4 regions of the Janthinobacterium sp. GMG2 genome follow, and region 1 is predicted to be linked to each of the others. Evidence: predicted binding sites of a transcription regulator. Region 1 holds the regulator's gene; each other region holds the start of a gene.

Region 1 (5,521 bases):
CTGGAAGAAATGACGAAGAAGGGCATGGGCATGACGGCCATCGTCGACGCGGACAACCGCCCCGTGGGCGTGTTTACGGATGGCGACTTGCGCCGCATGTTCGAGCGCGTGCAGGATTTCACGCAAGTGGCGATCCGCGACGTCATGCATGCGCAGCCGCGCAGCATCGCGCCCGAACGCCTGGCCGTCGATGCCGTGGCCGTGATGGAGCAGTTCCGCATCAACCAGATGCTGGTCGTCGATGCCGACGGCAAGCTGGTGGGCGCGCTGCATATCCATGACCTGACGCAAGCGAAGGTGATCTGATGGACAGCGTGGCGGACAACCTGGCGCGCGCGGCCAAGGTCAAACTGATGATCTTTGACGTCGATGGCGTGCTCACCGACGGCAGCCTGCATTTCGGCCCCGATGGCGAGATGATGAAAACGTTTAATGTGTATGATGGCCTGGGCATCAAGCTGCTGCAGGAATCGGGCGTGCAGACGGCCATCATCAGCGCGCGCCGCTCGTCCATTACGGCACGCCGCGCGCAAGACCTGGGCATTACCCATGTGCACCAGGGCGGTCACGACAAGCTGACGCCATTTCGCGAACTGCTGGCGCTGACGGGCTTGACGGAAGAGCAATGCGGCTATATCGGCGACGATGTCATCGATGCGCCCATCCTGAAACGCGTCGGTTTTGCCGTCAGCGTGCCGGGCGGGCGTCCGGAAGCGCAGGACCTGGCGCACCATGTGACGCAGGCCGGCGGCGGCCGCGGCGCGGTGCGCGAGATCTGCGAATTCCTGCTGCGCGCCCAGGACAACTATGCGCGCGTCATGGCGCCGTTCCTGGAGTGAGGCGCACCTTGCCGCCAGTGATATTGGAAAGAGTGAAACCCTATGCGTAAGCCAGGAGGCGCCCATCGCTGGCGCACGATTTTTACCCTGCTGGGTGCGGTTGTTGTCGCGCTGGCCAGCTTTTGGCTGCTCGAAGTGATGAACAAGAACAGCCAGGACATCAAGGCCAGCAAGCATCTGGATGAGCCCGATTATTTCATCACCAATTTCAGCCTGGTGCGCATGGATTTGACGGGTAAGCCCAGCTATATCGTGTCGGGCACCAAGCTCACGCATTATCCGGCCGACGATTCGTCCGATATCGACCAGCCCTTCGTGCGCAAGCTCACGCCCGGCATGCCGCCGTTGAACATGAATGCGGAACTGGCGCATATCGACCAGGACAATACCAGGCTGCAACTGCACCGCAAGGTCGTGATCGACCGCGCGGCCAGTCCGAAGGCGCAGAACCTGACGGTCAGGACGGAAGCGCTGACGGTGTTTCCGGACGAGGAAAGAATGGAAACGGACGTGCCTGTCGATATCCTGACGGGCACCTCGCGCCTCAATGGCATCGGCATGAAAGCCAATAACGCCACGGGCGTGGTGGAAGTGCAGAATGCGCTGCGCATGGTCCTCCCGCCGAAACCGCGCCCTGCCGCGGCGGCAAAATGACAGAATGAAACAAGGAAACCATACTATGAAGAACATCTTGCTGTTGACCGTATTTTCGCTGGCCATCATGGGCGTGGCGCATGCCGAGAAAGCCGATTCCGAGAAGGAAGCCGTCATCACGGCACGCAGCGGCCACGTCGATGACGTCAAGCAGGTGCGTACCCTGACGGGCGACGTCGTGCTGGTCAAGGGCACCCTGACCATGAAGGCGGGCCGGGCATTGATCACGGAAGACCCGCAAGGCTATCAGTTCATCACCTTCTGGGCCGATCCCGGCAAGCTGGCCACGTTCCGCCAGAAGCGCGATGGCGCGGGCGACCTGTGGGTCGAAGGCGAAGCGGAGCGCGTGGAATACGACAACAAGACGGAAGTGGTGAAACTGTTTTCCAAGGCCAAGCTGACGCGCCTGGAAGGCACGAAAGTGACGGACGTGGCCAATGGCGCCTTCATCTCGTATGACAGCCGCAAGGAAGTATTCAAGATGGAAAATTCCGACAGCGGCACCAGCACCTCCGATGGCGGCAGCGTGCGCATGGTGATCCAGCCGAAGACCAAGGCGCCGGAAGCGGAGAAAGCGCCGGCCACGCCTGCGCCAGGAAAGAAATAATGGACAATACTCGTTGCGGCAGCACCCTGATCGTTCGCGGTCTGCAAAAAACCTATGGCAAGCGGCAAGTCGTGCATGATGTCTCGCTGCAAGTCGAATGCGGCGAAGTGGTGGGTTTGCTGGGCCCGAACGGCGCCGGCAAGACCACCTCGTTCTACATGATCGTCGGCCTGGTGCCGTCGGACGGCGGCAGCATCGACATCAGCGGCGTGGACATTTCCAGCCTGCCGATCCACCGCCGCGCGCAGATGGGCCTGTCCTATCTGCCGCAGGAAGCGTCCGTCTTCCGCAAGCTGACGGTGGAAGACAATATCCGCGCCGTGCTGGAAATCCAGACCGTCGAAGGCCGTCCTTTGAAGAAGGCCGAGATCGAGGAGCGCCTGGATAAGCTGCTGGCCGATTTGCAGATTGAAAAGCTGCGCGAGAACCAGGCCCTGTCCCTGTCGGGCGGCGAGCGCCGCCGCGTGGAAATCGCCCGCGCGCTGGCCACGGATCCCCGTTTCGTGCTGCTCGATGAACCGTTCGCCGGCGTCGATCCGATCGCCGTGATCGAGATCCAGCGCATCGTGCGCTTCTTGAAGGAGCGCAATATCGGCGTGCTGATCACCGATCATAATGTGCGCGAGACGCTGGGTATTTGCGACCGTGCCTACATCATCAACCAGGGCTCGGTACTGGCGTCGGGACGCCCCGACGACATCATCGCGAACGAGTCGGTACGCCGGGTCTATCTGGGCGAACACTTCCGCATGTAAGCCAATGAAACAATCATTGCAGCTGCGCACTTCGCAGCACCTGGCACTGACGCCGCAGTTGCAGCAATCGATACGCCTGTTGCAATTGTCGACCCTGGAATTGCACCAGGAACTCGAGCAACTGCTGACGGACAATCCCCTGCTCGAGCGCCTCGACGATCCGCTCGACCGTTCGCTGCGCCTGCTGTCGGACGGGGCCTTGAGTTCCACGGCGGCGCCGGCCGAAGCGCCGCCCCAGCCGCCAGGCCAGGAGGCGCCCGCGGCGCCAGCCGAAGCGGAAACCTTTGACGGCGAGGCGGGCGAGGGTCCGGCCGCGGCGGATGGCGGCGACAGCGACTGGAGCGAGGCGAGCCGGGGCAAGGCGCCCGACGACGAAGATTCCCGCCCGCAACTCGAGGCCCATCACTGCACCCTGCGCGAACACCTGATGGAGCAGATGCGCGTGACGGTGCTTGAATTGCGCGACCGCGCGCTGGTCGAGCTGATCATCGACGCGCTCGACGACAATGGCTACCTGGAAGAGTCGCTCGACGACATCCTGGCGCGCCTGCCGGAAGAGCTGGAAATCGACGCCGACGAGATGCGTACGGCCTTGTCGCTGCTGCAAAGTTTCGATCCGCCCGGCGTGGGCGCGCGCAATGCGTCCGAATGCCTGGCGCTGCAGATCAAGCGCTTGCCGCACATCGCCATGGTGACGCGGCGCATGGCGCTCGTCATCGTGGAAAAGCACCTGGCCTGGTTTGCCCAGCGCGATTTCAACAAGCTGAAAAAAGCCCTCGATTGCGACGATGAAGACTTGCGCGAAGCACAGACGGTGATTCGCCAGTGCAATCCGCATCCGGGCGCCGTGTTCGCCTCGGACGTGTCCGATTACGTGGTGCCCGACGTCGTCGTCAAGCGCGCGCGCAATGGCTGGCAAGTGACCCTGAACAATGACGTCATGCCGCGCCTGCGCGTCAACGCCATGTACGCCAACCTGCTCAAGCAGGGCAAGGGCGAGGGCGCCATGGGCGCACAGTTGCAGGAAGCCAAGTGGCTGATCAAGAATATGCGCCAGCGTTTCGACACGATCCTGCGCGTGGCACAGGCAATAGTAGAAAGACAAAAGAACTTTTTCTCGCACGGGGCCGTTGCCATGCGCCCCCTTGTGCTCCGTGAAATAGCTGATACACTGGGTTTACACGAGAGTACTATCTCGCGGGTAACAACTCAAAAGTACATGCTGACCCCGCACGGCATGTTCGAGTTGAAATATTTCTTTGGTAGCCACGTCGCCACCGAAGCGGGGGGCGAAGCGTCATCGACGGCGATACGGGCATTGATCGTGCAACTGACAGGAGCAGAAGACCCTAAAAATCCTTTATCCGACAGTAAGATTGCGGACATGCTGGGGGAACAAGGCATGGTGATTGCGCGACGTACTGTTGCCAAATACCGGGAAGCGTTGAAAATTCCGCCAGTGAGCCTGCGTAAGTGTTTGTAAGTTTTTTTCGGTTCCTCTGCGGGCCGGATAGGATGGACCGCACGAACCCGATCATCTTTAGGAGTGTGTATGAATCTCACCATCAGCGGACATCATCTCGAAGTGACACCAGCCATCCGTGAATACGTACAAACGAAGCTGGAACGCGTGAAACGTCATTTCGATCAAGTTATCGATATCGCCGTGATTCTGACCGTGGATAACCTCAAAGAGAAAGAAAAACGTCAAAAGGCCGAAGTCAACCTGCGTTTAAGTGGCAAAACCGTCTATGTGGAAAGCCTGGCACAAGACCTGTATGCCGCGATCGATGCCCTGATCGACAAGCTCGATAGGCAAGTGATGAAATACAAAACCAAAGTGCAAGGGCACGGTAAAGAGGCGATCAAGCATCTGCCAGACAACTCCGAGGAAGACGCCGTCGTCGCCGTTTAAGGCCACCCGCTTCCAGCAGTTGTGATCAACTAAGGGCGCACATTGCGCCCTTTTTTGCGCCCCTACCTTTTGAACACAATGTTCCCCGCGCAGGCGCTAGAATGTTTGTACTTTTACTTTTTTCACGCCTGCCATGAGCGACTTCGTCCAGACTTCCATCCGCAACCGCACGGGCCATATCGTGCTCGACCGTCCGAAAGCCTTGAATTCCCTGTCGCTGGAGATGGTGCGCGCCCTGAGCGCGGCCCTGCTGGCCTGGCGCGACGATCCGCAGGTGGACGCCGTCGTGATCCGATCGAGCAGCGAGAAAGCACTGTGCGCCGGCGGCGACATCCGTTTCTTCTACGATGCGGGCCTGGCCACACCGCAAGGCGGCAGCGCCTTGCTGGAAGATTTCTTTACGGAAGAATACGCGTTAAATCATGTGATCCATTTCTATCCGAAACCGTATATCGCCGTGATGGATGGCGTGGTGATGGGCGGCGGCATGGGCGTGGCGCAAGCCGGGCCCGGCAACCGCCTGCGCATCGTCACGGGCCGCACGCGCATGGCCATGCCGGAAGTCAATATTGGCTTGTTCCCCGATGTGGGCGGCAGCTATTTCCTGTCCCGCCTGGCCGGCCAGCTGGGCCTGTACCTGGGCTTGACGGGCTTGACGATCAGCGCGGCCGACGCCCTGTACACGGACCTGGCCGATGTCTACCTGCCCGAGGCGCAGATGGGGGCGCTGCTGGCCCTGTTCGAGTCAACG
Region 2 (5,521 bases), 250 kb from region 1:
CGGCGGTGCGCAGCCTGCCCGTTAGCGCGTCGTTGCCGGCGGCGTCCGTGCCTGTGGCCGGCGCGCCGCATCCGCGCCTGGAAATTGTCAATGGCAACGGCGTGCCTGGCCTGGCAGCCGCGCTGGCGCGCAGCCTGGCTGGTGCGCCCGTGCAAGTGGTGCGCCTGGCCAATGAAACCAGCTTCCAGGTGGCGCGCACACGCGTCGAATACCGGCCCGCGCAGGAGCAGGCGGCGCGCCAACTGGCTCGCCAACTCGGTGCACAGGTGCGTACCCAGGTGCAGATCCAGGCCGCCGACTGCCCCGTCAGCGAACTGCGCCTGGTGCTGGGGCGTGACCTCAGCGATCCCGCCATGCTGCACCGCTATTATCTGCAGCAATTGCAGCTGGCGCGCCGGGCGCTGGCGCGGCTCGGTTAACACATCTCTGCCGCATAAAAAAGCGGCGCCTTTGCGGGCGCCGCGTGCTTTTCATGCTGCGGATTATTTCGGCTGCCGGCGGCGCGTAAAAGCCAGGGCTGCCAGTCCCGTGCCCAGCAGGAACAAAGTGCCTGGCTCCGGTACTTGCAAGGGTTCGATGACGACGATGTCGGTACGCGTGGACTTGGAAAAGTTCAAGGTGTAGCTGCCGGCGGGCAGGGCGAAATTCGACGTCAGCGAAAACATCGCAAAGCCATTCGTGAAGGCGCGCCCGGTGGCCGGGTCGTTGGTGCCGGCCGTCATGTTCAGGCTGAAGGGATCGAGGCTGCCGACCGTATGGTTGCCATTGACGTCGCTGCCATTGTTGGCGTCGCCATCGGGCGCGAACTGGAAGATCACGCCATCGGCATTCGCGTTCGACAGGCAGCCCACGGGACTGGAAGTATTGCACGAGATATTGAAGATATCCATGATCGACACGCTCGACTTGTCACCCATGGTCGTCACGCTGGTGCGCAGGTCGCGCCGTCCCATGAAGTTGAAGGTGATGAAGCCGGCGCTCGACAGGGTCAGGTTGACGGAGCCGGTGAGCGTATCGCCTGCCGTGGCCGTGGCGGCGCCGACCGTGTCGCGCTGTGCTTCCGCAACGGCGCGCACGGTGGAGCCGGCGGCCGTGAGCATATTGCCAAAGGCATGCGCGTCGCCGCGCGCGAACTCCAGGGTGGAACTGGGGCTGGGTGCGTAGTTATTTTGCGGCAAGCCGCTGCAGCCGCCGCCCGAACATACTTGCAGCACGTCGGCGTTGGCGGCCGGGCCCGTATTGACGGCGCGCGGATTGACGGCCACGCCGCCCTCGAAGAAGGCGCTGTCGCTGGCATTGCGGTTGGCGCCGGCCAGCGACAGCGCGCCAGCGCTGGTGGTGATGCGGAAAGAGTTCAATTCGTTGACGGCCAGGCCGTACGCGCCGGCCTGCGCCTGGCCGCTGGCCAGCAGACTTGCCGCCGCCAGTGCGCCCAGCCAACCCAGGGTCTTGCTTCGTGTGTGATCGACATTCATCGCAGCCTCTTATCGTAGTCAGTCTCGGAAAATCCGGGGGAGAAAGAATCCAGAATGACCTGCCTGGATTCATCTCGTAGACAGTGATAAGCAGCTTGCGTGCCACACAAAAAAAGCATATTGAATCAAGGGCTTGCGCAAAGCGGACTGAGCCGGTGGAAGCAAAGTGTAAGAAAGGCCGACGCCGCTTTCAGGTGCCCCGGTGATAGCCGAGGTGGCCGCCGGAATTGCGCGCGCAGCCGCAGCCGATGCGCGCCACCTCCTCGCCTTCCGTCAGTTTCCAGTTGGTAATCGTCGTGTGCTGCCAGTCGATGTCGCTTTTCTTGACAGGCTTTACCGTCAAGGTGCGGTTTTCCGCATCCGTGTACTCCATCAGCTCCTCGTCGTCGTCGATGTCGAAATGGCGGTGGATCAGGGAAATGCCGAAGCGGTCGAGCGCGCCATAACGTTGCAGCACGTCGCGCAGTTCGCGAAAGCAGGCGAGGTCGTCGGGCAGCAGCGGATTGACGGCGGAAATATCGGCGACGGGCTGCCATTGCATGGCGTGGATGTTCAGGCTGTGCATGATAGGCTCCTGTGCCCCGTGATGGTAGGACCAGGCTGCCAGAGGGGCACTGGCAACCTGTCGAAACGTCTATCGTGGCCGCAAAGCCGATGCGGCGTTTGCGCCAGATCAAAGGTGCGGCACATCGCCTCGCGCCGATAATTGCCCGGTAAAATAGGCCATGGCAAACAAAACCCCCACTTTCCCCGGCGCACGCACGGGCCGCGGCCAGGTCCTGGCCGTGCTGCTGTCGAACCGCGACCAGTCCGGCGCCGAACCGCTGCAAGGCCGCGTCTCGCTGGCCGCCATCGTGAAAGCGCTGAAACGCAAATACCATTGGCCGATCGAGACGCACAGCTTTCCCGCCAACACGCAGGACGGCCGCGCCAGCTGGGCGACCGTCTACAGCTTGCCGGAAAAGGTCATAGAGACCGCGCTCGACAGCGGCGGCCGGGAATGGCTGGAGAGCCGGGGAGCGGTCGGGCGGCGGTGAGTTGCCGACCTACCCTATTCGAGCCGGAAGCCGACCTTCAGCGTGACCTGGAAGTGCGCCACCTTGCCATCGACGATATGCCCGCGCGATTCCGTCACTTCATACCAGTCCATATGCTTGACCGTCAGCGCCGCCTTGGCAATGGCATCGCGTATCGCCTGATCGCTGCTTTCGGTAGACGTTCCCACCAGTTCGATCAGCTTGTAAGTGTGTGCGGACATGATATTCCCCCAGGTAGGCAAGCCAGACATCGGGAGCCTGCATTGCGCAAGCACATGCTCATCTTGCGCCTAAATGTGCTGATAGTCATTGCGCGGTGCAGCAATGCGAGCGTGAAGTGGGGAAAGGCCAAAGTCATGCTGACAGTATTGCTGTCAATGCAAGTGGTGGCTTGAGTTACTTGACGCAATGATGATCTCTCTGGCAGAAGTCGGTTTACAATCGAACGCAATGCTACTGGGAGAATGTTCAATGAAAATCAAGAGACTGCTTCAGTACATTTTATTTTTGGCAGGTTCACTAAGTTTGGCATGTGCTGACGCTCAAGTGGTGGTGCAAGCAAGTGCAGTTAAATTGCAGCCGTACATTGATAGGGATCAGTCCGGCTTTTTCTCATGCGGCGTACGCGCCATCATCACTGACTCCAGACCGGGATTTGTCGATGCTCATGACTTTACCTTGGCAATCCGTGCCGATATGGCAGGAGGACTAATTAAAGCCGGCAAGTCTAGTACTTCAAATAGTAGTCTCGTTAAGGGAAAACCTAATACGAATGCTGTCCTGCCTGCACCAATCAAGTTCTGGATTGCCAAAGAGGCCGAAGGAAAGGCAATATCTCCACTGCACATCATTGCTGCTGAGACACCTGGATACATTCTTGAGGCTACCGACCTTAGCCTAACAGTCAGCGCAATTTTGGCAATTACAAGTGGCGAACGTATGCAGTTTGCGAATCGCTACAAGAATGAAACTGTCGATACAGTTATCGCATTCGCCGCAACGATGCCAGAGAATGAGCGGCAATCGCTACTGATATGTCTTTCTGATGTTGCTGATCGATTAGGAGAGCTCAGCAATTGACACTGCCTTATTTGTCGAAAGGACGATCCGTACATAAACCGCTGCACACGGATTAGACAAAGCAAGCTATTCAAGGGTTAGATGGAAACGACACCTAAGCCGGAAACAAAAAGGGCTACCAGCCGAAGCGGGTAACCCTTTGATTTCCTACTGAATTCTGGTGCCGACTGCCGGTTTCGAACTGGCCACCTGATGATTACAAATCAACTGCTCTACCAAATGAGCTAAGTCGGCAAAAACTGCGCGTTGCGAATTATACGCTATTTAATGCGTGTCAGGGTCGGGCGGCCGCCTTTTTTTGGTGGCTCGTCGTCGCCTGGTGTGGCGCTGTCGCGTTGTTCGGGGGAGCTGGTCGGCACGGACGACAGAGTCGGGGCGCTGGCGGTGGGGGCGAGCACAGGCGGCGGGACGTCGGCGGAGGCCGGGCTGTCCGTCGGTTGCGCGTCGGGGTCATCATTGCCCAGCACGGGCTCGAAGGCCATGCCTTGGCCGTTTTCGTTGGCGTAGATGGCCATCACGTTGTCGACCGGCACGTAGATTTCGCGCGAGACGCCGCCAAAGCGGGCGTGGAAGCGGATGGCGTCGTTGTCCATCTTCAGGCCGCTGGTGGCGCCGAAGCTGATGTTGAGCACGATTTCGCCCTTTTTCACGTATTCCATCGGTACCGTGGTGCGCGAATCGACTTTGACCGCGAGATAAGGCGTGTAGCCGCTGTCGGTGCACCACTCGTAGATGGCGCGCAGCATATAAGGTTTGGTTGAGATTTCAGACATGGTAGGCACTGTGAGGCGGGAGCGCCCCCACAAGGCGGGCGCACCGGTAATTCAAAAGACTGGCTGCTGACGCAAGAGATCCCGGCAAGCGCGGCTTGCCGGGAATATCTTTTAACGACGCATCACTTTCTCAGACGGAGTGAGTGCTTCAATATAGGCTGGACGCGAGAAGATGCGTTCGGCGTATTTCATCAGCGGTGCGGCCGTCTTCGACAGTTCGATGCCGTAGTGGTCCAGGCGCCACAGCAGCGGCGCGACAGCCACGTCGAGCATCGAGAATTCGTCGCCCAGCATGTATTTGTTTTTCAGGAACAGTGGCGCCAGGGTCGTCAGGCGGTCGCGGATTTCCGCGCGTGCCTTGTCGTGGGCCTTGTCGTTGCTCTTGGCGCGTTCGCTTTCCAGCACGTGCACGTGCACGAACAGTTCTTTTTCGAAATTGAACAGCATCAGGCGCGCGCGGGCACGCATCAGCGGATCGGCCGGCATCAGTTGCGGATGCGGGAAGCGCTCATCGATGTACTCGTTGATGATGTTCGATTCATACAGGATCAGTTCGCGCTCGACCAGGATAGGCACTTGGCCATACGGGTTCATGGTCGAAATGTCTTCCGGTTTGTTGAACAGGTCGACGTCGCGCACTTCGAAATCCATGCCTTTTTCAAACAGAACCAGGCGGCAGCGTTGCGAAAATGGGCAGGTTGTACCCGAATAGAGAACCATCATTTTTTATAGTTCCTTAGAAACAAAGGGGGTGAAGCCGCGAACGGCTCACCCCAGGTCGCTTGTCCACTCATGCGGACAACGCAGAAACAGGCATAAACCGGCCTATGGCCGGCGCCTCACTTATTTGACTTCCTTCCAGAACGACGCGTTAAGGCGCCATGCCAGCAGAGCAAAGACCGACAGGAACAGCAGCACCCACACGCCCAGGCGCTTGCGTGTTTGCTGTGCCGGTTCGGCCATCCACTCCATGTAGCCGACCAGGTCGGCTACCGCATTGTCATACTCGATCTTGTTCAACGTACCTGGCTTGACCTGCTCGAAGCCGGTAAATTTGTGGATCTTCTTGCCAGCTTCGTGCGGATCATTCTCTTCCACGAACTTGGCAGTCTGGACACCTTGCAATTCCCATAATACATGCGGCATGGCAACATTC
Region 3 (5,521 bases), on a different contig from region 1:
TCAGCGTGGGCGGCGAATGGGACGTGCCCGGCGCGCCCGGCTTGAGCCTGAACGCCCGTACCGTCTACACGTCGACGCAGTATGCGGATCTGGCCAACAGCAAGCAATTGCCATCGTGGACCCGCGTCGACATCGGCGCGCGCTACCTGACGCAGCTGGCCGGTCATGACGTAACCTTGCGCGCGCGCATCGACAACGTGGCCGACCGCAGCTACTGGGCCTCGGCCGTCTCCTCGTTCGACGCCGGCAGCCTGGTGCTGGCCGCGCCGCGCACCTTCGTCGTCTCGGGCAGCGTGGCGTTCTAACTGAGCCTGCATCAGCCTGCGACCAAGCTGTCCCTTCCCGGGGCAGCTTTTTTTTCGCGTGCGTGCCTGTGCCGCAAGCGGCGCTTCGGCGACAATGCCCCCATGAAACGATACCCTGCCCTGCTGCTCTTGCTCTGCCTGTCCCTGCCGGCCGCCGCGCAGAAGCAAGCGGCCTGCCCGTATGCCGCCTGGAAAAGCGGCTTCAAGGGCGATGCGCGGGCGCAAGCCACGTGCTTGCTGCGCCCCGTCAAGTTGTATGCGCGCCTGGGCGAGAGCGTGCCGCTGCCCGAGTTTCTTGCCGCCCGCATCGGCCAGCGCACGGGCATCGCGCCAACCAGGCTGCGTGCCTGGCTGGCGCAGCAATCGATCAGCGAAGCGGACGTGGGCGGCGCCGTTGATGCACCGTTGTCGCGCGCCGTAGGCCGGCTGGCCGCGCCCATGGCCCGCTATTTCGTCATCCACGACACCAGCTACCCGAATTTCCTGCTGGAGCCCATTCCCGGCCATATCAACGACGCCAGCTGGGATTTCAACGACTTTACCTTGCGCAATCCGGCGCTGGGCGGCGGTCCGAAAGGCCATGTGTACGTGAACCGCCTGGGCGGCTCGCTGCAAGTGCGCGACTTCGGCACGGCCAGCTACGCCAGCAAACTGGAGAAGGACAAGCCGTCGCTGACGGGCCTGTTCCTGCACGTGGAACTGGTGCAGCCGCGCAACTCCGTGCCCGGCGGCGGCAAGGGCAACGACGGGCTGGCGCCCGATCCCGGTTTTACGCCTGCGCAATACGAACGGTTGGCCCTGCTGTACATCGCCGCCAGCGTGCGCAAGGGCACGTGGCTGATCCCCGCCTTCCATGCCGTGCTCGATACGGGCTATGCGAATGGCCATGACGATCCGCAGAACTTTTCGCTGGAGCAATGGGATACAGCCCTCGGTCATTTGAGCACCGTCATGACAGGCGCCGACGTGCCAAATTGAACACCACCCGCGCGCCGAATTGGAGGATACTTTAGCTCCCGCCGTTGCACTGCGCGGATGCCGAGCTGTCCAAGGGGAGCTGCGATGACCTATGCCTCTGACCAGAAAATGCATGTACTGGACATGCCCGCGCGCACGCGGCGCATCTTCAGCATGCGCGATGCCGTGCTGACGCAATGGGAACACGAGGTGCGCGCCAAGGTGCGCGGCGCCGATGCCTTGCTGACACCCATCTTGATCAATACCTTGCCCGCCTTCTTCGACAACCTGGCCGAAGCGCTGACGCCAGGCTATCCGCGCGACAATGCCACCAGCCATACCAATGCCCCTGCCGTGCACGGCAACGAACGGGCGCGCATGACCAGCTATGGCCCGGAGCAAGTGATCCAGGAATACCAGATCTTCCGCGACTGTTTCGCCGATGCGGCCCTCGACGCGGGCGTGCCGCTGCGGCGCCGCGACTGGAAGGTGATCAATGCCTCGATCGATACGGGCATCCGCGAAGCCATCCTGGAATTTACGGCCATGCATGAAAGCTTCCAGCGGCGCATCGCGGCCGGCCTGTCGCACGACATGCGCAATCCCCTCTCCGTCATGCTCAACAGCGCCCAGCTGCTGCAGCGGCGCGCGCAGCAGTTCGACGTGCCGGCCCTGGCGTCGAAAATCATCGAACACGGCAAGCGCCTCGACGACATGATCCAGGAATTGCTCGATACGCTCAGCTACCACCGGGGGCAAAAGCTGCCGCTGGTCTTGCATCGCTTCGATATCCTGCCGCTGGCGCAGCAGGTGGCCGACAGCGTGAATACGGGCCATCCGGGCAAGTGCCAAGTCACGGGCGCGTCCGTCACCGGCTGGTGGTGCGAAAATTCGCTGCGCCGCGCCCTGGAAAACCTCGTGGGCAACGCCCTCAAGTATGGCGACGACGGCCCCATCCATATCCACATCAACACCCTGCGCGAACGCATGATACTCACCGTGCACAACACGGGCAGCACCATCGCCCCGGAGCAGACCGAGCGCATCTTCGAATACCTGCGCCGCGAACACCAGGGCAGCGCGCCCGGCTGGGGCATCGGCCTGCCCTTCGTGCAAAACGTGGCGGAAAGCCACGGCGGCAGCGCGCTGGTCGACAGCGCGCCGGAAACGGGCACCACGTTTACCATCGACCTGCCCATCGATTGCCGGCCCTTCGTCACGCCGGACGCCTGACCTTGCCGCCACCTGCCCCAACACCGGCATTTTCCGCGCAGTAACGCACCAATACGGTGCGGATGACGGTTTTACGCCACAAAAATGGTCATTTTTTACATACTTTCGGGTGCGCGGCACTGGCACGATTTCTGCTGAGCTATAGTCAGACACGGCTCAAGGGAAATCACAACATGGCAAATTTTTTCAATGAAATGACTGCAAATGAAGTGGGTACGGACAGCAAGGTACGTGAACACTATCGTGAATTCAGCAACTGGCTGGAGCAGCAATCCCCCGAGACCATCGCCCGCAAGCGGGCCGAAGCCGACCTGACGTTCCGCCGGGTCGGCATCACGTTCGCCGTCTACGGCGACGATGCCGGCACGGAACGCCTGATTCCGTTCGACACCATCCCGCGTATCATTCCCGCCGCCGAATGGGCACAGATGCAGACGGGCCTGGTGCAGCGCGTGCAAGCTTTGAACATGTTCATCCATGATATTTATCATGAGCAAAACATCATCAAGGCGGGCATCATTCCTGCCGAGCAAATCTACAAGAATGCCCAGTACCGCCCGGAAATGCAGGGTATTTCCGTCGCCTCCGACATTTACGCCCACATCGCCGGCGTCGACATCGTGCGGGCCGGACAGGGCGAATTCTATGTGCTGGAAGACAACCTGCGCGTGCCCTCCGGCGTGTCCTACATGCTGGAAGACCGCAAGATGATGATGCGGCTGTTCCCGGAACTGTTCGCCCGCAACCGCATCGCCCCCGTCGACCATTACCCGGACATGCTGCTCGACAACTTGCGCTCGGTCGCGCCCATGGGCGTCGATGACCCCACGGTCGTCGTCATGACGCCGGGCATGTACAACTCCGCCTATTTCGAACATGCATTCCTGGCCCAGCAGATGGGCGTGGAACTGGTGGAAGGCAAGGATCTGTTCGTCAACGACAACTCGGTGTACATGCGCACGACGCGCGGCCCCAAGCGAGTCGACGTGATCTACCGCCGCGTGGACGACGATTTCCTCGACCCGCTGGCTTTCCGCTCGGACTCGTCCCTGGGCGTGCCGGGCCTGCTGTCCGTCTACCGCGCCGGCCGGGTGACCCTGGCCAACGCCATCGGTACGGGCGTGGCCGACGACAAGTCGATCTACCCGTTCGTGCCCGACATGATCAAGTTCTATCTGTCGCAGGAGCCGATACTCAACAACGTGCCCACGTACCAGTGCCGCAAGAGCGCCGACTTGTCCTACGTGCTGGCGAACCTGGCGCAACTCGTCGTCAAGGAAGTGCATGGCGCGGGCGGCTACGGCATGCTGGTGGGGCCGGCTTCGAGCGCCGCGCAGATCGAGGACTTCCGCCAGCGCCTGCTGGCCAATCCGGGCGGCTACATCGCCCAGCCTACACTGGCCCTGTCCGCCTGCCCCACGTATGTCGAGGCCGGCATCGCGCCGCGCCATATCGATTTGCGCCCGTTCGTGCTGTCCGGCAAGACGATTTCCATGGTGCCCGGCGGCCTGACCCGCGTGGCGCTCGGCGAAGGCTCGCTCGTGGTCAACTCCTCGCAAGGGGGCGGCACCAAGGATACCTGGGTACTGGAAGCCACTTCCGCTTTTGCAGGAGAGAAAACATGCTGAGCCGCACCGCCGATCATTTGTTCTGGATGGCCCGCTACACGGAGCGGGCGGAAAACACGGCGCGCATGCTCGACGTTAACATGCAGACGTCGATGCTGCCCCAGTCCGAACAGGACGCGGAGCAAGGCTGGCGCGCCACCCTGGGTATTTCCGAGCTGCAAAGCGCGTACGACCACAAATATGGCCGTTTTCATACGCGCGACGTGCTCGACTTCATGGTGCGCGACCCGAACAATCCGTCGTCCATCCTTGCCTGTCTGACGGGGGCGCGCGAAAACGCCCGCGCCGTGCGGGGGACTTTGACGACGGAAGTGTGGGAAATCCAGAACGCCACCTGGCTCGACATGCAGAAGCGTTTGAAAAGCAATCTGCTGGAAACGGACCCCAGCCAGTTCTTCGAGTGGGTCAAGTACCGTTCGCACCTGTCGCGCGGCGTGACCCTGGGCACCATGCTCAAGGATGAGGCCATCCATTTCATTCGCCTGGGCACCTTCCTCGAGCGGGCCGACAACACGGCGCGCATCCTCGACGTGAAATTCCACGGCGCGCGCGACACGTCGAAAGACATCACCCAGCGCGATTTTTACTACTGGGCGGCCCTGCTGCGCTCCGTGTCCGGCTTCGAGATCTACCGCAAGGTCTACCGCGATGTGATCACCCCGGCACGGGTGGCGGAATTGCTGATGCTGCGCGGCGACATGCCCAGGTCGCTCCTGGCCTGCATGGATGACGTGGTGGAAAACCTCAAGCATATCCGCAACGATGTGTCGGCTGATACGGAACGGTTTGCGGGCAAATTGCACGCAGAACTGAAATTCGGCCATATCGACGACATCATGAAGGCGGGCTTGCACCTGACTCTGACGGAGTTTCTGGAAAACATCTATGACTTGGGCAACCGGGTCAGCCGCGACTTCCTCGTTCCCTTGGCGGCCTGATGCAGCTCACCATCCGCCACGAAACCCATTACGCCTACAGTGCGCCGCTGGCCTACACCATCCAGCAGCTGCACCTGACGCCGCGTATCGAGCCGCAGCAGCGGGCCCTGTCCTGGCAAATCACGACGCCGGGCCAGTGCCACGCCTACACGGATGCCTACGGCAACTTGTCGCACATGCTGACGATTAACGGCAGCCATCACTCCCTGAGCCTGGTGGCGCATGGCGTGGTGGAAACCATCTACCCGCACAAGGGACGGCTGAACCTGATCGACACCTTGTCGCCCCTGTTGTTTACCATGCCGACGCCGCTAACGCAGGCCGATCCCGCCATTCTCGACCTGGCGGCCGCCAGCCTGCCGGACCGGAGCGTGACGGCGGGCACGGGCCATCTGCTGCGACTGGCCGAGCACATCGTCGGCAAGGTCGCGTATGAAAGCGGCGCCACCATGGTCACCAC
Region 4 (5,521 bases), on a different contig from region 1:
GGCGGCAAGCAATAAAAAACGGCCACCAGATCGCTCTGGTGGCCGTTTTTTCATGTCCGCTGCCTTTATTTCTTCGACACTTTCTGGCGCGACAGCTTGCGCAGCTTGGCCTGCTCGAAGCGCGCGTGCTGCTCCGGCGTCTCGAGCACCAGCGGCGGCACGGCCACCGGCTTGCGGTTGGCATCCACGGCCACCATCGTGAAATAGCAGCTGTTGGCGTGGCGCACCAGGCGCTGCTGGATGTTTTCCGTCACCACGCGGATACCCACTTCCATCGACGTCGTGCCCGTGTAATTGATCGAGGCAAGGAACGTCACCAGCTCGCCCACGTGGATAGGCTGCAGGAACATCACCTGGTCCACCGACAAGGTCACCACATAGCTGCCCGAATAGCGGCTGGCGCAGGCGTAGGCAACGCTGTCGAGGTATTTCAGGATGGTGCCGCCGTGCACGTTGCCGGAAAAGTTGGCCATATCGGGCGTCATCAAGACCGTCATCGTCAGTTCGTGGGCCGACCAGTTCATCGCGCTGTCCAAAGTATTCTCCAAGGGGGAAATTAAAAGTGAGGGAAGATGTGAAAACCGGCCCCAGGGGCCGGTTGCGAGCCTTACAGGCCCAGGGTGTCGATGTCGGCCAGCGATTCGCGGCCCTTGTCGGAAATGTCGTGGCCTTCGCCTTCGGCGCGCGCCACGATGTGGGCTTTCTTGCCCAGAAAATACGCCACGTCCGTATCGAGCTTGGTCAGCGGATCGGTGGCGACAGCGCGCAAACCCATGATGCAGCGGCGCAGGAACAGCAGTTGTTGTGCTTTCTCGGTGATGGACAGACGGCCGTCGCGCGCATAGCTGAGCAGCTTCAGACCCGACAGGCGCTTGGCATTGCGGGCAACGCAAGCACTGGGGCGCTCGGTCTTGATGCCGCGTGCAACTTGCTCCAGCGCGTCATATTCATCGGTTGTTAATTTCTCGTTCTTCATTACTTTTCCATAAAAGGCCAGGTGTTCGGCCCCCATGGTACGCGCCCCGCTGCGCATCGGCAACAGGCAACGTGAATCTACCGCCGCCCGCCATGCGGCCAGGCGACGGAAACACGAGCGTGACGAGCGTTATTTGTAGCTGCGCAGCAGCAGCCATGCCAGGCCGCAACCAGCCACGGCGCCCGCCAGGGCCAGCGCCACGAGGTGTTTGCTGGTGATCACAGGCCGCCGGCCCAGGTAGATTTTGTTATGCAAGGAATTGCCCACGATGGTCTCCTGTACAAGAATTTTTATGATGTCTCATTATAAGAACAGAATCGTGACGGCCGCATGACACTCAGCAGTTGGAGCTTGATTTGTATCCGCTCGGCAACATTTATGCGCATTTTTGTTGTTTAAATGGCGTGCCTCTGGCGAGGCCCGCGCCTTCCATTTCCGATTGGAAATAAACATCGCGCGCGCCTGCCCGCCGCCACCCATGGCGCGGCGCCACGGTCCGAGAACCGTTCAATGCATTTTCACGGGCGGTGGTGGCGGCGTTGGTTCCTCGACCGGCACGGGGTCGATGTGCGGCGGCGGTTCTGGCGGCGGCTTGAGGGGATCGCCTTCCGGCGGTGGCGGCATATCGGGTTCGGGCGTGCTGTGCGCACGCAGCGGGGCAAAGCGGAATTGTGGCTGCATGGTGGCCTCCTTTGCTCCACTGTAGCCGATACGGCCAAATCCTGGCGCCCGCCATTGGCCCGCTGCAGGGGAACTAAACGGCGTGGCGCCACTCCAACTTCGCAGGTATCCCCTCCAGCACGAGTGCAAGCGACCCCTATGGCGCGCAAGAAAATCCTCTTTATGGCCGAGGCAGTGACCCTGGCCCATGTTGGCCGTCCCCTGAGCCTGGCCCAGGGCCTGGACGAGGCAGAGTATGAGGTGCATTTTGCCTGCGCCGATGGGTATGACTTTTGTTTCAAGCAAGCCCCCTTCCGCCGCTGGCGCATCGACAGTATTTCATCGCTGCAATTTCTGCAGGCGCTGGCGCACGGCAAGCCCGTGTATACGGAAAGCACCTTGCACGCGTATGTGGAAGACGACTTGCGCCTGCTCAATGCCGTCCAGCCCGACCTCGTGATCGGCGACTTCCGCCTGTCGCTGTCGGTCAGCGCGCGCCTGCAACGCATTCCCTACATTACCGTCAGCAACGCCTACTGGAGTCCCTGGGTACGCCAGCACTACACGGTGCCCAACCTGCCCCTGACGGGCGTACTGCCCATCTGGCTGGCCGATCCCCTGTTCCGCCTGATCCGCCCGCTGGCCTTCGCTTCGCACGCCGTGCCCCTGAACCGCGTGCGCCGCCGCCATGGCTTGCCATCGCTGGGCAGCGACCTGCGGCGCATCTATACGGATGCCGACCGCACCTTGTACGCGGATATTCCGCAACTGTTCCCGCCGCACGGCATGCCGTCCACGCACGACTACCTGGGTCCCATCATCTGGGCGCCGCCGCTCGACTTGCCGGACTGGTGGCAGCGCCCGGAACTGAGCAGCGGACGGCCCATCATCTATGTCACCTTGGGCAGTTCCGGCCAGGGGCAATTGCTGCCACGCGTGCTGCGCGCGCTGGCGCCCCTGCCCGTCACCGTACTGGCGGCCACGGCCGGCACCATCCGCGTCGATGCCGTGCCACCGAATGCCTATGTCGCGCCCTTTCTGCCGGGCGACGCGGCTGCCCGGCGCGCCAGCCTGGTGATCTGCAACGGCGGCAGCCCCACCAGCCAGCAAGCGCTGACGGCAGGCGTGCCCGTCATCGGCATCGCCAACAACCTCGACCAATTTCTCAACATGCACGGCATCGTGGGCGCCGGCGCCGGCCTGCTGCTGCGCGCCGACCGCTTCCAGGAAACCGCTCTGCGCCATGCCGCCACGCGCATGCTCGACGATGGCCGGGCCAAGCTGGCGGCGCGCCAGCTGGCCACGGCCATGCGCGACTATGTGCCAGGGCAACGCTTGCTGCCCCATATGCACGCCCTGCTGGGCTCGTTGCCACAAGGCGGACAACCTTGAAAGGCTGGCGTCGGTTTTTCTTACAGCGCATCGGGCAAAGCTTGCAACGCGTCAACAAAAGCACGCCAAGTCATTGATTTCAAAAGAACCTCATGCGTTGGCATGGAAGTCGCTAGGTACTGGCCATGAGCACCTGCCGACAGGTCTCAGGCAAGACTTCCAGACTCACTCAACCATGAGGTGAATACAATGAAACTCTCGAAACTGAAACTGCTCCCGGCCGCAGCGGCATTGGCCATGCTGTGCGCCGCCGGTAGCGCACAGGCGGGCGCCTACGGCTATTCGTACAACAACATCTTCGGCCTGGTGATCGCCGTGCCGACGGGCCAGATCACGGTGGCCAACAGCACCACGATCTCGCGCAGCACGGCCACCCTGAATGGCGTGAGCGTCATCAATGGCGGCGCCGGCTCGCTCGATGCCCCACGCGCCAACGTCGGCCCCGTCATCAAGGGCGAAAACGACTTCACGCAACAAGGCCCAGCAGGCAACTATTCACGCGGCGATGCGCAAATCGTCAGCACGCAGTTCCCTTCGTTCCCGCCAGGCTCCACCTCCACCCAGGCCGTCAACGTGGCCGAAGCCCACCTTGACGGGCCTGCCGGCACGGCCGATGCGTCCGGGCGCAACGGCTCGACCACGGGTTTCTCGGTCGATTTCGTCGTCGGCTCGCCCACGGCAACCCTGAGCTTCGACTTCCTGGCGTCGCCCTTCATGCAGGTCTTCCTGCAAAGCACGGTCGGGCAGCTGTCGACGGCCACGGCCAACCTGGTCGTCACCTTCACCATCACGGACGCGGCCGGCGCGACAGTATTCAACTGGACGCCAGACGGCGTGATCGGCTCGGGCATCTTCGGCGGCACGGAAAACGCCGATGGCGCCAACCTGAACACCAGCCTGGCGACCAATTTCCTCACGCGCGGCAACCTGTTCACCTACGACCCTTCCGGCTGCGGCACGCCCACGGGCACCGGTGTGGGTACAGCGTGCGGCAGCAACTTCAGCTCCGTCAGCAATGCTTTGACGGCCGGCAACTACACCTTGACCTTGAATGCGGTAGAAAGCGTGGACTTGGTGAAACAGGCGGCGACACCCGAACCGGGTACCTTGGCCTTGCTGGGCCTGGGCCTGGCCGGCCTGGGCTACGCCCGCCGCCGCAAAGTTGCCGCCTGAACCAGGCAACAGGGGGGATTCACAGGCGAGGGAGTCTCCTCGCCTTTTTTTTATGCGGCAAGCCTGTCGGTTTTCCTTACAACGCGGCCGACCAGGAGATGAGGATTTTCATGACTACATTTTTATGCACCCGACTTTCAATGGCCCTGCTGGCCTTGCTGTTGCTGGCCGGCAGCGGCACTGCCAGCGCCGCCGCCTACGGCTATTCCTACACCAGCGTCTTTGGCCTGGTCATCAGCAATCCCACCGGTTCCACCACTTTGATCAGCAATATCGACCTGTCGCGCACCACCGCCACGCTCAACGGCAGCAGCGTCATCAACGGTGGCAGCAATGAGATCGACGCGCCGCAAGCGACACGCGGCGCCGTCACCAAAGGGCAAAACGATTTTACCCAGCAAGGCATGGGCAACGCCGCGTATGCGCGCGGCGAGGCGCAAATCATCACTTCGCAAATTCCCCCGTTCCCGCCGGGCTCGACCAGTACGCATACGGTGAATGCGGCGGAAACCTTCCTGACGGGCGGCGGCAGCGCCGACGCCTCGGGACGCAACGGTTCCAGCACGGCCCTGTCCATCAATTTCGTCGTCGGCCAGCCGGGCGCAACCCTGGCCTTCGACTTCCAGGCCCTGCCCTTCATGCAGCTGTACCTGGACGCGCTGGCCGGCACGGGCTCGGCGGCCACGACGAATATGGCGATGACGTTCAGCATCATCGATGACAATGGCAAGATCGTCTTCAACTGGGCGCCCGACGGCAGCCTGGGCTCCGGCATCCTGGGCGGCACCGAACTGGCCGACGCCGCCAACCTCAATACGGGCTACGCGCAAACGCCGCTCACCAGCGGCAGCGTATTCACGTACGACCCCAGCGGCTGCGGCGCGCCCACGGGCACGGGCACCGGCAAAACGTGCGGCGGGCAATATGGCGCCGTCACGGACAACCTGGTGGCGGGCAACTACACCCTCGTGCTGAACATGCTGAACAGTTCCGAACTGGCCTACGTGCCAGGCGTCACACCAGTCGCGCTGCCCGGCACCTTGCCGCTGCTGGCGGCGGGTCTGGCAGCGCTGGCGTGCCTGGCGCCACGGCGCCGGCACCGGCGCTGATGCTGACGCCGTGACGCGCACGGCGTCACGCGCGCTACTGCCCCGTTGTGGGCGCCACCAGCAAGTCTTGCAGCGGACGGCGCAAGGAGCGTGCACTGGCCGCCGGCCCCGCACCGATGCGTCCGAGGAACACGGCCCGTTCGACCGCCGCCGCCCCCAGCACGCCCTGGCATTGCACGGCCAACTCCTGCGCCATTTCCTGCATGCCATC

What was found. Region 1 encodes sigma-54, which starts transcription at its own class of promoters, with help from an activator protein. Its sites were predicted from a motif close to TGGCANGNAANCTGCTTT; they were not measured.
Region 2: SKZ59_RS13710 (EDSAP-1 family PEP-CTERM protein) is a predicted target of sigma-54. The motif match lies at 1,563-1,580, and genes of this name have one in related genera.
Region 3: SKZ59_RS10660 (circularly permuted type 2 ATP-grasp protein) is a predicted target of sigma-54. The motif match lies at 2,616-2,633, and genes of this name have one in related genera.
Region 4: SKZ59_RS20680 (EDSAP-1 family PEP-CTERM protein) is a predicted target of sigma-54. The motif match lies at 3,127-3,144, and genes of this name have one in related genera.

What each region holds. Positions count from the first base shown of each region.
Region 1 is NZ_JAXAWA010000003.1:608,854-614,374, forward strand. It holds gene SKZ59_RS14840 (KpsF/GutQ family sugar-phosphate isomerase) at 1-306, shown strand, start outside; gene SKZ59_RS14845 (KdsC family phosphatase) at 306-839, shown strand; gene lptC (LPS export ABC transporter periplasmic protein LptC) at 882-1,493, shown strand; gene lptA (lipopolysaccharide transport periplasmic protein LptA) at 1,519-2,100, shown strand; gene lptB (LPS export ABC transporter ATP-binding protein) at 2,100-2,855, shown strand; gene SKZ59_RS14865 (RNA polymerase factor sigma-54) at 2,860-4,338, shown strand; gene hpf (ribosome hibernation-promoting factor, HPF/YfiA family) at 4,408-4,770, shown strand; gene SKZ59_RS14875 (enoyl-CoA hydratase/isomerase family protein) at 4,904-5,521, shown strand, end outside.
Region 2 is NZ_JAXAWA010000003.1:363,798-369,318, forward strand. It holds gene SKZ59_RS13705 (LytR C-terminal domain-containing protein) at 1-419, shown strand, start outside; gene SKZ59_RS13710 (EDSAP-1 family PEP-CTERM protein) at 483-1,475, opposite strand; gene SKZ59_RS13715 (hypothetical protein) at 1,666-2,040, opposite strand; gene SKZ59_RS13720 (hypothetical protein) at 2,201-2,512, shown strand; gene SKZ59_RS13725 (dodecin) at 2,527-2,733, opposite strand; gene SKZ59_RS13730 (hypothetical protein) at 2,921-3,592, shown strand; tRNA gene SKZ59_RS13735 (tRNA-Thr) at 3,751-3,826, opposite strand; gene SKZ59_RS13740 (ClpXP protease specificity-enhancing factor) at 3,853-4,365, opposite strand; gene SKZ59_RS13745 (glutathione S-transferase N-terminal domain-containing protein) at 4,477-5,088, opposite strand; gene SKZ59_RS13750 (cytochrome c1) at 5,209-5,521, opposite strand, start outside.
Region 3 is NZ_JAXAWA010000002.1:1,004,859-1,010,379, forward strand. It holds gene SKZ59_RS10645 (TonB-dependent receptor) at 1-305, shown strand, start outside; gene SKZ59_RS10650 (hypothetical protein) at 408-1,283, shown strand; gene SKZ59_RS10655 (HAMP domain-containing sensor histidine kinase) at 1,368-2,495, shown strand; gene SKZ59_RS10660 (circularly permuted type 2 ATP-grasp protein) at 2,669-4,123, shown strand; gene SKZ59_RS10665 (alpha-E domain-containing protein) at 4,117-5,061, shown strand; gene SKZ59_RS10670 (transglutaminase family protein) at 5,061-5,521, shown strand, end outside.
Region 4 is NZ_JAXAWA010000006.1:36,081-41,601, forward strand. It holds gene SKZ59_RS20655 (acyl-CoA thioesterase) at 66-524, opposite strand; gene SKZ59_RS20660 (hypothetical protein) at 608-976, opposite strand; gene SKZ59_RS20665 (hypothetical protein) at 1,106-1,243, opposite strand; gene SKZ59_RS20670 (hypothetical protein) at 1,484-1,657, opposite strand; gene SKZ59_RS20675 (glycosyltransferase) at 1,796-3,028, shown strand; gene SKZ59_RS20680 (EDSAP-1 family PEP-CTERM protein) at 3,218-4,201, shown strand; gene SKZ59_RS20685 (EDSAP-1 family PEP-CTERM protein) at 4,312-5,310, shown strand; gene SKZ59_RS20690 (nitroreductase family protein) at 5,345-5,521, opposite strand, start outside.